3 regions of the Pseudoalteromonas sp. BSi20429 genome follow, and region 1 is predicted to be linked to each of the others. Evidence: predicted binding sites of a transcription regulator. Region 1 holds the regulator's gene; each other region holds the start of a gene.
The links. The regulator sigma-54, encoded in region 1, starts transcription at its own class of promoters, with help from an activator protein. The targets are predictions, from matches to a motif close to GTTGGCACGNNNNTNGNNT.
Positions count from the first base shown of each region.

Region 2: fliE (flagellar hook-basal body complex protein FliE) is a predicted target of sigma-54. The motif match lies at 1,998-2,016, and genes of this name have one in related genera.
Region 3: P20429_RS13590 (flagellar basal body rod protein FlgF) is a predicted target of sigma-54. The motif match lies at 2,744-2,762, and genes of this name have one in related genera.

Region 1 covers NZ_BADV01000010.1:16,115-20,311, forward strand. Annotated here, with positions in the region: gene P20429_RS17625 (HPr family phosphocarrier protein) at 1-55, opposite strand, end outside; gene rapZ (RNase adapter RapZ) at 98-943, opposite strand; gene ptsN (PTS IIA-like nitrogen regulatory protein PtsN) at 962-1,414, opposite strand; gene hpf (ribosome hibernation promoting factor) at 1,419-1,706, opposite strand; gene P20429_RS17605 (RNA polymerase factor sigma-54) at 1,733-3,232, opposite strand; gene lptB (LPS export ABC transporter ATP-binding protein) at 3,302-4,027, opposite strand; gene lptA (lipopolysaccharide transport periplasmic protein LptA) at 4,024-4,197, opposite strand, start outside.
Region 2 covers NZ_BADV01000026.1:4,413-8,609, forward strand. Annotated here, with positions in the region: gene P20429_RS13510 (PAS domain-containing sensor histidine kinase) at 1-436, shown strand, start outside; gene P20429_RS13505 (sigma-54 dependent transcriptional regulator) at 433-1,899, shown strand; gene fliE (flagellar hook-basal body complex protein FliE) at 2,056-2,388, shown strand; gene fliF (flagellar basal-body MS-ring/collar protein FliF) at 2,409-4,124, shown strand; gene fliG (flagellar motor switch protein FliG) at 4,117-4,197, shown strand, end outside.
Region 3 covers NZ_BADV01000025.1:5,264-9,460, reverse strand. Annotated here, with positions in the region: gene P20429_RS13575 (flagellar basal body P-ring protein FlgI) at 1-442, opposite strand, end outside; gene flgH (flagellar basal body L-ring protein FlgH) at 454-1,137, opposite strand; gene flgG (flagellar basal-body rod protein FlgG) at 1,154-1,942, opposite strand; gene P20429_RS13590 (flagellar basal body rod protein FlgF) at 1,964-2,707, opposite strand; gene flgE (flagellar hook protein FlgE) at 2,865-4,197, opposite strand, start outside.

The DNA of each region.
Region 1 (4,197 bases):
CTCTGGCGTGCAATCCTAATTTGTTTTTTATTAAAAAAGTGTCTTCACAATGCATAACTTACTCTACCTAAGCTGAACAGGTGATTATTCAGCTATATTATTTTTCTTGTTCGCGATGGCGAATTTTCACATTGGGATGTGTCATTGCAAAACTTTCACCGATAGTTTGCGCTAAATATACAGAGCGATGTTGTCCGCCTGTACACCCAATAGCAATGGTTAAATAACTGCGGTTATTTCGCTCTAAGTGCGGTAACCATGTTTGTACAAATGTTTGAATTTGCCATGTGAATTTTTGCACTATGCTGTGATTGGCCAAATAATCTTTAACAGGTTGATCTAACCCATTTAAAGGTTTTAATTCAGGTTCCCAATGTGGATTTGGTAAAAAGCGTGCATCAAATACATAATCTGCTTCTTTTGGTATGCCATGTTTAAAACCAAACGATTCAAACGTGACAATCAGTTGTTTATCTTTTTTACCTAAAATCTTTTCACGAATAGATTCAGCGAGTTGATGAACACTCAAATCAGTCGTGTCTATCATAAAGTCGGCGCGGGTGATTAATACATCAAGTAATTCTTTTTCTTTTTTGATGGCTAAATCAAGAGGCAACGAGTCAATTGATAGTGGGTGTAATCTACGAGTTTCAGAAAAACGTTTGATCAATGTTTGATCGTCGCTATCTAAATAAAATAACGTAGGGTTTGCAAAGCCTGGCAAGTATTCAAGAATATCGTTAAATTCATCTTGTTGTTTAGGGATGTTACGCACATCAATGCTAACAGCAATTTTATCGTAGCTATCAGACACACTGCGAACTAATGAAGGAAGCAAGTTAACTGGAATATTATCTACACAATAATAACCTAAATCTTCTACAACGCGTAAAGCAACCGACTTTCCAGAACCAGAACGGCCGCTTATGATAATTAACTCCATTTAACACCCTTTATAAAACTATGATTGATTGACAATAACTTGGTAAAGCTCAGCATCTGATTTTGCACTGCGTAACTGTTTACAAAAATCTTTGTTGTTTAGTTTATCAGCAATGGTTGCTAGAGTCTTTAAGTGCTGCTGGTTATCGCCATCTGGTACGATGAGTGCGACGAAAATATCAACAGGGCGATTATCGATTGCATCAAAATTTATTGGAGTTTCGCTAACGAGTACTAAAGCCAAAGGCTCTTCTGCACCGCTCATTCTTCCATGAGGAATGGCAATGCCACGCCCTATACCTGTACTACCCAATTTTTCTCTGCTCATTAAAGCATTAAGAATATCTTGTTGCGGTAAATACGGAAGTTTGTCGTGAGCAAGTTCGCTAATGAACTCTAAAATTCTTTTTTTGCTATTAAAAAGGACCGCAGCTTTGCTGCAGTCCTGGCATATAAGTGAGCTTAATTTCATCATATTAGTGTCGAGCAAGCTTCTCTTTGTGTTTAATTACTTGTCGATCGAGCTTGTCGATCAACGAGTCAATGGCGGCATACATATCTTGATGTTCTGTAGAGGCAAATAGCTCAGCACCGCTTACGTGTATGGTGGCTTCTGCTTTTTGATTTAATTTTTCTACATCGAGAATGACATGAACATTATTAATATGATCAGAGTGTCTTTCTAGCTTCGCAAATTTGGTATTAATATAGTCTCTTAGTGAATCGGTTAATTCTACGTGACGACCAGTTAAGTTTAGTTGCATAAGCATTACCCTCTTTTTTTTGCGTCTTAAATCAAACTTTTACGCTGATTTGACGGTGGAATAGCCAGAGATTCGCGGTATTTTGCGATTGTACGTCTCGCTACTTTAATTCCTTGCTCAGCCAATATATCCGCTATTTTGCTATCACTCAATGGTTTTGCTGAGTTTTCTGCTGCGATTAATTTTCGGATAAGCGCACGGATTGCTGTAGATGAACATTCACCCCCGTTTTCGGTGCTTACATGGCTTGAGAAAAAATATTTAAGCTCAAATATACCACGGGGTGTGTGCATATACTTTTGGGTTGTTACGCGCGAAATTGTTGATTCGTGCATTTCTACCATTTCAGCAACATCATTTAAAACCATTGGTTTCATGGCTTCAGGACCGTGTTCAAAAAAGCCTTGTTGTTGCTTAACAATACAATTTGTTACTTTTAATAGCGTGTCGTTTCTACTTTCTAAGCTTTTAATAAACCATTTAGCTTCTTGTAAATGCGAGCGAATAAACTGGCTGTCACCACTGGATTTTACAGTGCGAGACATTGCAGCGTATTGGCTATTAACACGAATTTTAGGCATGCTATCTGGGTTTAACTCAACAACCCAGCGGCCTTTAATTTTTTTAACTGACACATCGGGAATAACATACTCAGATTCTTCTCTTACAATAGTATCTGCTGGTTTAGGGCTAAGAGTATGTATTAATGTCATTACTTCTTTAAGCTCTTCTTCTTTGAGCTTAGTTTTCTTCATTAATGTACGATAGTCACGAGCAGCTAATAAATCAATATGCTCGGTTAAAATCATTTTTGTTTCATTAATGTAAGGTGTTTCTTTGTCAAACTGGTTAAGCTGAATACACAAACACTCTTGTAAACTACGTGCAGCAATACCAACAGGATCAAACAGTTGGATGCGTTTTAATACAGCTTCAATTTCATCAAGTTCGACTTCGTTATCATCTTCGTTTTCTTGATTAAAGCTTTCTAAAATCTCTTCGCAGCTTAGTGTTAAAATACCTGAATCATCGACGGCTTCTACAATCGCAATAGCAATAGCTTCGTCTGTAGGGCTAAATGGCGTTAGTTGTAACTGCCACATTAAATACTCATGGAGCGTTTCAGTAGAGGCGCCTTGGTATATTGATTCGTCTTCAGGCATCGGACCCGATGATGCTGCTGGGGCGGCACTCATGTACTCATCCCAACTAACATCCATAGCCATGTCGTCACTTAGCGTGTCTTTTGCAAGTGCTTCACCACTATCTTGTTCGTATTCGCTTGGAGCATCATCGGCAGATGCGCTAACAGTTATGTCATCTGTATCTGCTTTTTGCTCGTTTTTACCTGCAGCGTCTTCTGAATAGTCTGCTTCTTCAACCTCTAATAGCGGGTTGCTGTCGAGAGCTTCTTGTATTTCTTGCTGGAGATCCAATGTACTGAGTTGCAACAAACGAATAGCTTGTTGCAGCTGTGGAGTCATTGTAAGTTGCTGGCCCATGCGCAGCTGTAGTGATTGCCTCATGTATCTCTAACAATCCTTTTATGTTGTTATAATTAATACTAGCAGATGCTTAAAGACATGGCGTAAATGTTACAGCCTAAATTGCTCGCCTAAGTAAACATCGCGTACTGTTTTATCATTTAATACGTGTTCTGGAGTACCTGATGCAATCAGCTCCCCATGAGAAACAATGTAGGCTTTTTCACAAACATCAAGGGTTTCTCTTACGTTATGATCGGTGATTAATACACCAATCCCACGATTTTTAAGATGTTCTATTATTTTCTTTATGTCTAATACCGAAATCGGGTCAACACCTGCAAATGGTTCATCCAGTAATATAAATTTAGGATCTGCTGCCAGCGCACGTGCTATTTCAACACGACGACGTTCGCCTCCTGACAATGCCATACCTTGGCTATCACGAATGTGTTGTATGCTAAATTCATCTAATAATTTATCGAGAGTGTCTTCTCTAGCTTGTTTATTTAACTCTTTGCGCGTTTCTAAAATGGCCATTAAGTTTTGATAAACAGTCAGCTTTCTGAATATTGAAGACTCTTGCGGTAAGTAGCCAATGCCTAATCTAGCACGACTATGCATAGGTAAAAGAGTAATATCGTTATCGTCTATCGATATTTTACCTTTGTCGCTAGGTACAAGTCCTACTATCATATAAAACGTGGTGGTTTTACCTGCGCCGTTAGGGCCAAGTAAGCCAACAATACTGCCAGCTTTGACTTCAAGGCCGACGTTTTTTACAACTTCACGGCCTTTATAGCTCTTTGCTAATAGCTCTGCTTTTAATGTGCTCATGGTTGACCTTTGTCGCTTTTTTTACTTTTTTTAGTCTCGATTGGCACTAAAATTGTGTGAACGCGGTCAGTTGAGTTTTCATCTTTTTCGGCACTGATTAGCTGCTGCTCTATATCGTAGGTAATGCTTTTAGCATTTATTTTTTGTCCCGCTTGCGATACTTGTGCATT
Region 2 (4,197 bases), on a different contig from region 1:
AGCGGGCGCTGATGCGATGGTCGCACTTAATGAAAGTGAACTGGATGTAAGCTTACCAGAGCCAGATATACAAATAGTCGGTAATAAAACGGCATTGGCCAGTGCTATTCAAAATCTTGTGCACAATAGTATTCAAGTTATTGGCGGCGGTGCAAAAGTAAAAATTAGCGCACAAAGAGATTTAAAAGATTTAGATATGGTTCGTATTAGTGTGAGCGACAATGGCCCAGGTGTTGATTTAAGCCAAAGCGATAAAATTTTTGAACCATTTTTTACTACCAAAAGTCAGGGCACAGGTTTAGGGCTTGCTGTAGTGAGTTCGGTGGCTAGTGCGCACCAAGGTCGTGTTGATGTGACTAATAATACGCAGGGTGGTGCCTGCTTTAGCTTGTTACTGCCTATTAAGGCAACATCTAAACTAGAGGGTTCATTATGAGTAACACTATTTTAGTTGTCGAAGATGACGCTGGGCTTCGTGAAGCCTTAATAGACACCCTTGAAATGTCGGGTATTGAATGTGTTGCAGCCAACAGTGCTGAGCAAGCAATGTTACTGCTTAAAAAAGATCAATTTTCGCTTGTTGTAAGCGACGTGCAAATGGGCGCAATGAGTGGACTTGATTTACTACGCAGTATTAAATTAAACCACCCTGATTTACCTGTATTGATGATGACGGCGTACGCCACAATTGACGATGCGGTAGAGGCGATGCGCCTAGGTGCAATTGACTACATGGCTAAACCATTTGCACCTGAAGTGCTGTTAAATATGGTGAGCCGTTATTTGCCTGAAAAAGCAAAAGAAACCGACGGACCTATTGTTGCCGACCCAACTAGTATTCAATTATTGGAGCTTGCAAGTAAAGTAGCACGCTCTGATGCAAGTGTAATGGTACTTGGCCCAAGTGGTTCGGGTAAGGAAGTACTTGCGCGTTATATTCATGATAAGTCGAGCCGATGTAATGAGCCATTTGTAGCGATTAACTGCGCGGCTATTCCTGAAAATATGCTCGAAGCCACGTTATTTGGTTACGAAAAAGGAGCTTTTACGGGCGCGATTCAAGCATGTCCGGGTAAGTTTGAGCAAGCACAAGGCGGTACTATTTTACTTGATGAAATTACTGAGATGGACTTAGGGCTACAAGCTAAACTTTTACGCGTACTGCAAGAGCGTGAAGTAGAGCGTTTAGGGGGCCGTAAAACAATCCAGCTCGATGTACGTATTTTGGCAACCAGTAATCGTGATTTAAAAGAAGCCGTGTCTGAAAATCAGTTTAGAGAAGATTTATATTACAGGCTTAATGTTTTTCCACTAATGTGGCGTCCATTGTGCCAACGCCCTGGCGATATTATTGTATTGGCTAAGCATTTAATTGAGCGCCATATAAGTAAAAGCAAAGAGCCTATGGCGTATTTAGATAAAGCTGCCGAGCAAAAGTTACTGGCTCACGCGTGGCCTGGTAATGTGCGCGAGCTTGATAACGTTATACAGCGTGCACTTATATTGCGCACGGGTAACACAATAAACGAGCATGCTATTTTTATCGAAAACTTAGTATCTAATAACTTTGTTATGGAGCCATCATTGGCACCAGCGCAAATAGTATCGCCAACAGAATTAGCTCACGCAGATAAAGGCGTTGATAAAAGCACGCTAAGCTCTGCATATTATGATGAAAAATCGCATGCCGAGGATGAACCCAAACAAGGTTTACTAGCGGCAGATACCGGTAGCTATAAAGATGAGCTTAAAGACAAAGAGCATCGCATTATTTTAGAAACCCTTGCACGTTGCCAAGGTAAGCGTAAAGACGTTGCCGAAACGTTGGGCATAAGCCCACGAACTTTACGTTATAAACTAGCGCAAATGCGCGATTTAGGTATTTCACTTCCTGCATAGCCTCCTATAAACCCTAAGTTTGCGCTGCGAACTTAGGGTTGTCAAAACTCTGACTAACAAAAATTAAAGTTAACCTATTGTATTTTAATGATTAATTATTTGGCATGCTTTGTGCTTTATTACTTATAAGAGTTCACTGCGTGTCAGAGATAAATTATGAAAATTCAAAACAGTGCTGTATTTCAAGAAATGCAATCAATGGCTTTAGAAGCCGGCCGTAATAATCAAATAAATAAATTGCCGACTCAAGTTCAACCTACTTCTACTTCCCAGTTTGGCGACATGCTAAGTGATGCACTAAATTCAGTGCACGGATTACAACAAGATGCCGCTCAAAAAGTAACAGCAGTTGAGATGGGTGATCGAAGTGTATCGCTTGCTGAGGCGATGATTGCTTCTCAAAAATCGTCAGTTGCTTTTGAGGCTACAGTACAGGTTCGTAATAAACTTGTTGAAGCTTATAAAGAAATCATGAACATGCCTGTTTAATTAGGTAGTGGAGAATTATTGTGGCGCAATCTAACCAATCTACAGACCTAGCACTTGCTGGTGGCGGTATTGACCAAAGTGGTGGTGATGATCAACAAGAACAAAAATCAGGCTACTTAAGTGCTTTAAATGGTGTTGATGTATTGCGCCAAGTAACATTGGTTATAGCATTGGCTATTTGTTTAGCTATCGCGATTTTCATTATTATTTGGGCTCGTCAGCCAGATATGCGCCCGTTAGGCAAAATGCAAACTGAAGAGCTTATTCAAACGCTCGACTTTTTAGATGCGCAACAAATTGAATATCAACTAGATGGCAACGTTGTGTCGGTTGATGAAAGCGAATACCAAAATATTAAATTGTTAATGACCCGCGAAGGGTTAGAGCAAGGGCCAGCGTCGGGCTCTGACATAATTATGCAAGATATGGGCTTTGGTGTAAGCCAACGCTTAGAGCGCGAACGCCTAAAACATGGTCGAGAACAGCAGTTAGCACGCACCATTGAAGAACTTAACAACATTACTCGCGCCAAAGTATTGTTAGCCATTCCTAAAGAAAACGTATTTGCCCGCAGAGAAAAAAAACCATCAGCTACAGTTGTATTAACGCTTAAGCGTGGACGCTCACTCGACCGTGAAGAAGTAGATTCTGTTGTTGATATGATTGCTTCGGCAGTACAGGGTTTAGAGCCTATGCGAGTTACTGTTACCGATCAAAATGGTCGATTACTAAATTCAGGTTCGCAAAGCTCATTAGCAGCACGCTCTCGTAAAGAATACGATTTAGAACGTAAGCGCGAACAAGAGTATCTTGAAAAAATAGACAGTATTTTAATACCGGTTGTTGGGCTTGCAAACTATACAGCCCAAGTTGATTTGAGCATGGACTTTAGCTCGATTGAGGAAACTCAAAAGCGTTATAACCCAGACCTACCAGCGGTTAGAAGCGAAACCACATTTGAAGAAAATAACATTGGCGGCCTAGCTGTTGGTATTCCAGGTGCGCTTACAAATCAGCCACCGTTAAATTCGAACATTCCTGAGGTTGCGGGGCAAGGTGGTGCAGGCACAGCTACGTCACCAACACGCAGCCACAAAGAAGCCACACGTAATTATGAACTCGACACTACAATTTCTCATAAGCGCCAGCAAAGTGGTGTAATACGTAGGATAAGCGTATCAGTTGCTGTTGACTACATTGCTAAAGTGGGAGAAAACGGTGAAACAACCATGACTCCACGCTCGGTAGAGGCATTGTCAAATATTCGTCGCTTACTACAAGGTGGTGTAGGTTTTGATATGCAACGTGGTGATGCACTTGAAGTAGTGACAGTGCCGTTTGTACGTGAAGAAACAAATTTAGCAATAGAAGTGCCACTGTGGGAACAAGACTGGTTTATGAAAATAGCCCGCCTTGTATTAGGCGCCTTAGTTATCATTGTATTGATAATGGCAGTAGTAAAACCAATGCTTAAACGCTTAATTTACCCAGACGATACACTAGAAGAATACGACGAAGATGCATTAAGTTCAGGCGTAGATATTGGCGACAACACGCTTGATATGCTAAATAAAGACTTTGATTCTGCTTCGGTTGGTTTCTCAAGTGATGGTACACTGCAGTTACCGGATTTACATGGCGACGAAGATTTACTTAAAGCAATTCGTGCCCTTGTAGCTAACGAACCAGAACTATCATCACAAGTAGTCAAAGCGTGGTTAACAGAAGATGACTGATCAAGAACAAAAACAACTCCCGCCAGCCTTTGATGTTGATAAGCTAGATGGGGTAGATAAAGCCGCTATATTA
Region 3 (4,197 bases), on a different contig from region 1:
GTGCGCCTAAGCCACCGACAATTAAACTACCTTGTGCAATTGCATACACGTTACCATCTACACCTTTTAAAAAAGTTTGTAGTAAAGTACCGCCACGTAAGCTGCCTGCACTACCAATAGAAGAAACCGTTATATCTATTGTTTGCCCGGGTTTTCTAAATGCAGGTAATTCTGCATGTACAGCAACAGCGGCAACATTTTTAATTTTAGGACTTTGAGTTGAAGGTAGCGTAATACCAAAGCTGTTCAACATGCCTCTAAAACTTTGTTGTGTGTATGAGTTTTGCTCGCCGGTGCCCGGTAAACCAACCACTAAGCCATAACCGACTAATTGGTTAGAGCGTACACCTTCAACCATAGACACATCTTTTATGCGCTCAGCATTGGCAGTAAACTGCCAACCTAATAACACAACTAAACATAAAGCTTTAAGGCTATTCATGTTGTTACCCTCTAAAATGGAAACAGCGAACTGCTAAAGAAACGTGTAAGCCAACCAGGACTTTGCGCCTCTTGCGTTTGCCCTTTACCTGAGTATTGAATACGTGCATTAGCAATGCGGTTTGATTCAACCGTATTATCGGCGCTTACGTCTTGAGGGCGTACTAGCCCTTCTAAACGAATAAACTCTTCGCCGGTATTAAGCGTTAGCCATTTTTCGCCGCGAATAACTAAATTACCGTTAGGTAAAACGCGCATTACATTAACCGAAATATCGCCCACCAAGCTGTTTGACTGGTTAGATTTTGAATCACCCGTAAATGACGAATCACTACCAATACCAAACTGAATACTATCGCCACCTATATTTACTGGTAGGCCACCTAATCCAATCACTGGGTCTAAGCTTGCGTCAGTTTCTTTGTCTGTTTCTGTTTTAGCAGCTTTTGTTGCTTGAGTAGACTCTTGCAATTTAACCGTAATTATATCGCCAGTACGTAGCGCTTTTTTATCAGAATATAAGTCGTTTGATGTATGAGTATTAAACAATGAACCTGTGGCTACCAGCGGCTCTAAAATAGGCTCGGGGTACATAGGTGCGTAGTAAGGGTCATCCTGCACTACCTCACTATTTTGCGTAGACATACAGCCACTTAAAAATAATGTGCCCGCTGCAAATAAAATAATATTACGCATAATTCCCCCTACTTTATTAAAGCTGTTGATTGATATAACTCATCATTTCGTCAACGGCCGAAATTACTTTTGAGTTCATTTCGTAAATACGCTGAGTTTCGATTAGGTTTACTAGCTCTTCAGTTACATTTACGTTTGATGTTTCGAGTGAACCTTGAATAATGCTACCTAACCCTTCAACACCCGGGTTACCTTGTACCGGCGCACCACTTACAGCGGTTTCGGTATAAAGGTTTTGACCAATTGGCTCAAGGCCCGATGGATTAATAAAGTCACTAATAGTCAGCTGACCAATGACTACGTTATCGGCTTGGCCTGCAACACGTACAGATACTTCGCCGTCTTGCGAAACCGTAATTGATTGCGCGTCATCTGGTACATTCATTTCTGGCTGAATCACATAACCTGCGCCCGATGTTACAATTCGTCCATCGCCATCGGTAGTAAACTGACCATTGCGCGAGTAAGCAATATTGCCATCTGGTTGCAGTACTTCAAAAAAACCTTCGCCAGAAATCATCCAATCTAGTGAGTTTTCGGTGGTCAACATGTTGCCTTGCGTAAACTCTTTTTGGTTAGCTACAACTTTAGCACCCGCACCTAACATTAAGCCTGATGGCATTTCGGTATCTTGCGATGAACGACCGCCCGGCTGATTAATATTTTGATAAAGTAAATCTTCAAATATAGCGCGGCTTTTTTTGTAACCTACGGTACTCGCATTCGCTAAGTTATTTGAGATAACCGATATATCGGTTTGTTGAGCGTCTAGCCCCGTTTTACTGATCCACAATGCTGGATTCATAATCGTGTCCTCACTTTAAAGTTAAACTATGCGTAATAACTGATCTTGACGCTCGTCAATTTCTTCAGCTGTTTTCATTAATTTCACTTGTAATTCAAATTGGCGCTGGTGGCTGATCATGTCGACCATTTCGTGAACCGGGTTCACATTCGACATTTCAAGCGAACCACTTAAAACTTTTACATTGGCAGAGGTATCTACTGTTACATTTGCTTTTGGTCTAAATAAACCGTCGTTACCTTTTTCGAGCTGTGAGCTATTTGCTTCTACCACTCTAAGCGTGTCTATTTCTTCTAAAAAATTAGCGGGAGCGCCTTGTGGTCGAACTTGAATAGCGCCATCTTGGCTAAACCCTATTTTTTCGACTGGGACGGGTAAAATAACAGGTCCCCCTTCGCCAATAACTTGACGACCGTGGCTGGTTACGAGCATACCTTGAGCTGTAACGTTTAACGTACCCACTTTTGTGTAAGCTTCATTACCGGAGGCATCTTGCACAGCAAGCCATGCGTTATCGCTCATTGCGATATCTAAGTCTCGCCCGGTTTGAACAATGCCACCCGATACCATGTTTGAACCCGGACGCTCTTGCATTGAAAATACACGTGTAGGCAAACCTTCGCCAAACGCTTGCATAGAACGCGCCTGCGCAAAGTCTGCTTTAAATCCTGTTGTATTTGCATTCGCCAAATTATTGGCTTTTAAAGCAAGCCCTTGTAGACTTTGCTTGGCGCCAGAGGCCGCAATGTAGACCATTTTGTCCATAGTATCGACTCACATAAAAAATCTCTGAACTTATAAATGCAAAATAGGTGCCAGATTAAATTTGACGCAACATTGAGAGGTATTTAGAAGGGCTTACAAAGAGGACTTATAAAAAAGGCTGCAAAAATGCAGCCTAATATATTTAATGGGGTTTAGCTTATCGAATCTGCAAAATACTTTGCTGAATAGTTGAGTTAACTTCAAGCGCACGTGAGTTTGCTTGGTAATTACGCTGTGCAGTAATTAAATCTACAAGCTCGTTTGTAAGGTTAGTATTTGATTGCTCAAGCGCTGATGAGTTAATTCCACCAAATGTACCCGAACCAGCTTCACCCGCTACAGGTTCACCTGAATCAATACTTTGCTTCCAGCTTGTATCACCCACTTGTGATAACCCTTGTGAATTTGGAAAACGTACCATAGCCACTTGGCCTAGGAATGTTGAGTCACCATTACTGTAAGAAGCGACAATTTTACCGTCTGTGCCAATATCAATTCCGGCTAAACGACCAACTGTTGAGCCATCTTGATCGAGTGCTTTTACTTCAAAACCACTTGAATACTGAGTTGGGATACGTCCTGCCGTGTTATTTTCATCGCGCCAGTTAAGCTCAATACCAGTACCAGGGAAAGTTGCACCATTGTCTAGTAATGTTGATAAACCAGCGCCAGAACCCGCTGGTAGTAATATTTCATCAAAAGTAGTTGTATTTGTATTTGCCACACCACCTGTTGTTGATGGCAAACCACTTGAGTTAAAACCTAGGGTAGTCAGTGGTGTATAAGGTGTCGTTGTTTGTTCTCCACCAGTTGTGCCATCAACTACTTTGCCATCAAGTGTTGCGTATACTTCCCAACTGTTATCTGTACCACCTGCTGCGGCATCATCTTCTTTAGCAAAAAAGTACTGTAAGATGTGCGGCTCACCTAGTGAATCATATACTGTTGTTGACGTAGATGAGTTATAAGTACCACTAGACGTAGGGTCAAAATCTAGACCTGATGGATCCGCCGTTGCATCTAAGTTAAACGACAAAAATACATTTTCTGTTGCGCGAGGTGAACCAGACGAATCAGGGATTTGAATTGGATCAGTTGTGCTCAAACTTACCGACGTTGTATCACCTGTAGATGAATCAACTGGGAATGCTTGTAAAAAGTTACCTTTTGCGTCAACCATAAAGTTATCTTGGTTAAGCTTAAATGCACCCGCACGTGTATATGTTAAATCTTGCGAAGATAAATCGTCGGTCATCGCAAAATAACCTTCACCAGTGATTGCTAAATCAAGTGAGTTATTTGTAAATTGCAGTGAGCCTTGGTGAAACTGCTGCGCAACCATGGTTGTTTGCACACCGTCACCATTTTTAGTCTTACCAGAGCTAAACACTGATGAAGCGTAAACATCGGCAAACTCAGCGCGTGACTCTTTAAAACCTGTGGTATTAACGTTTGCAATATTATTTGCCGTTACGTCTAAATCTTTTTGC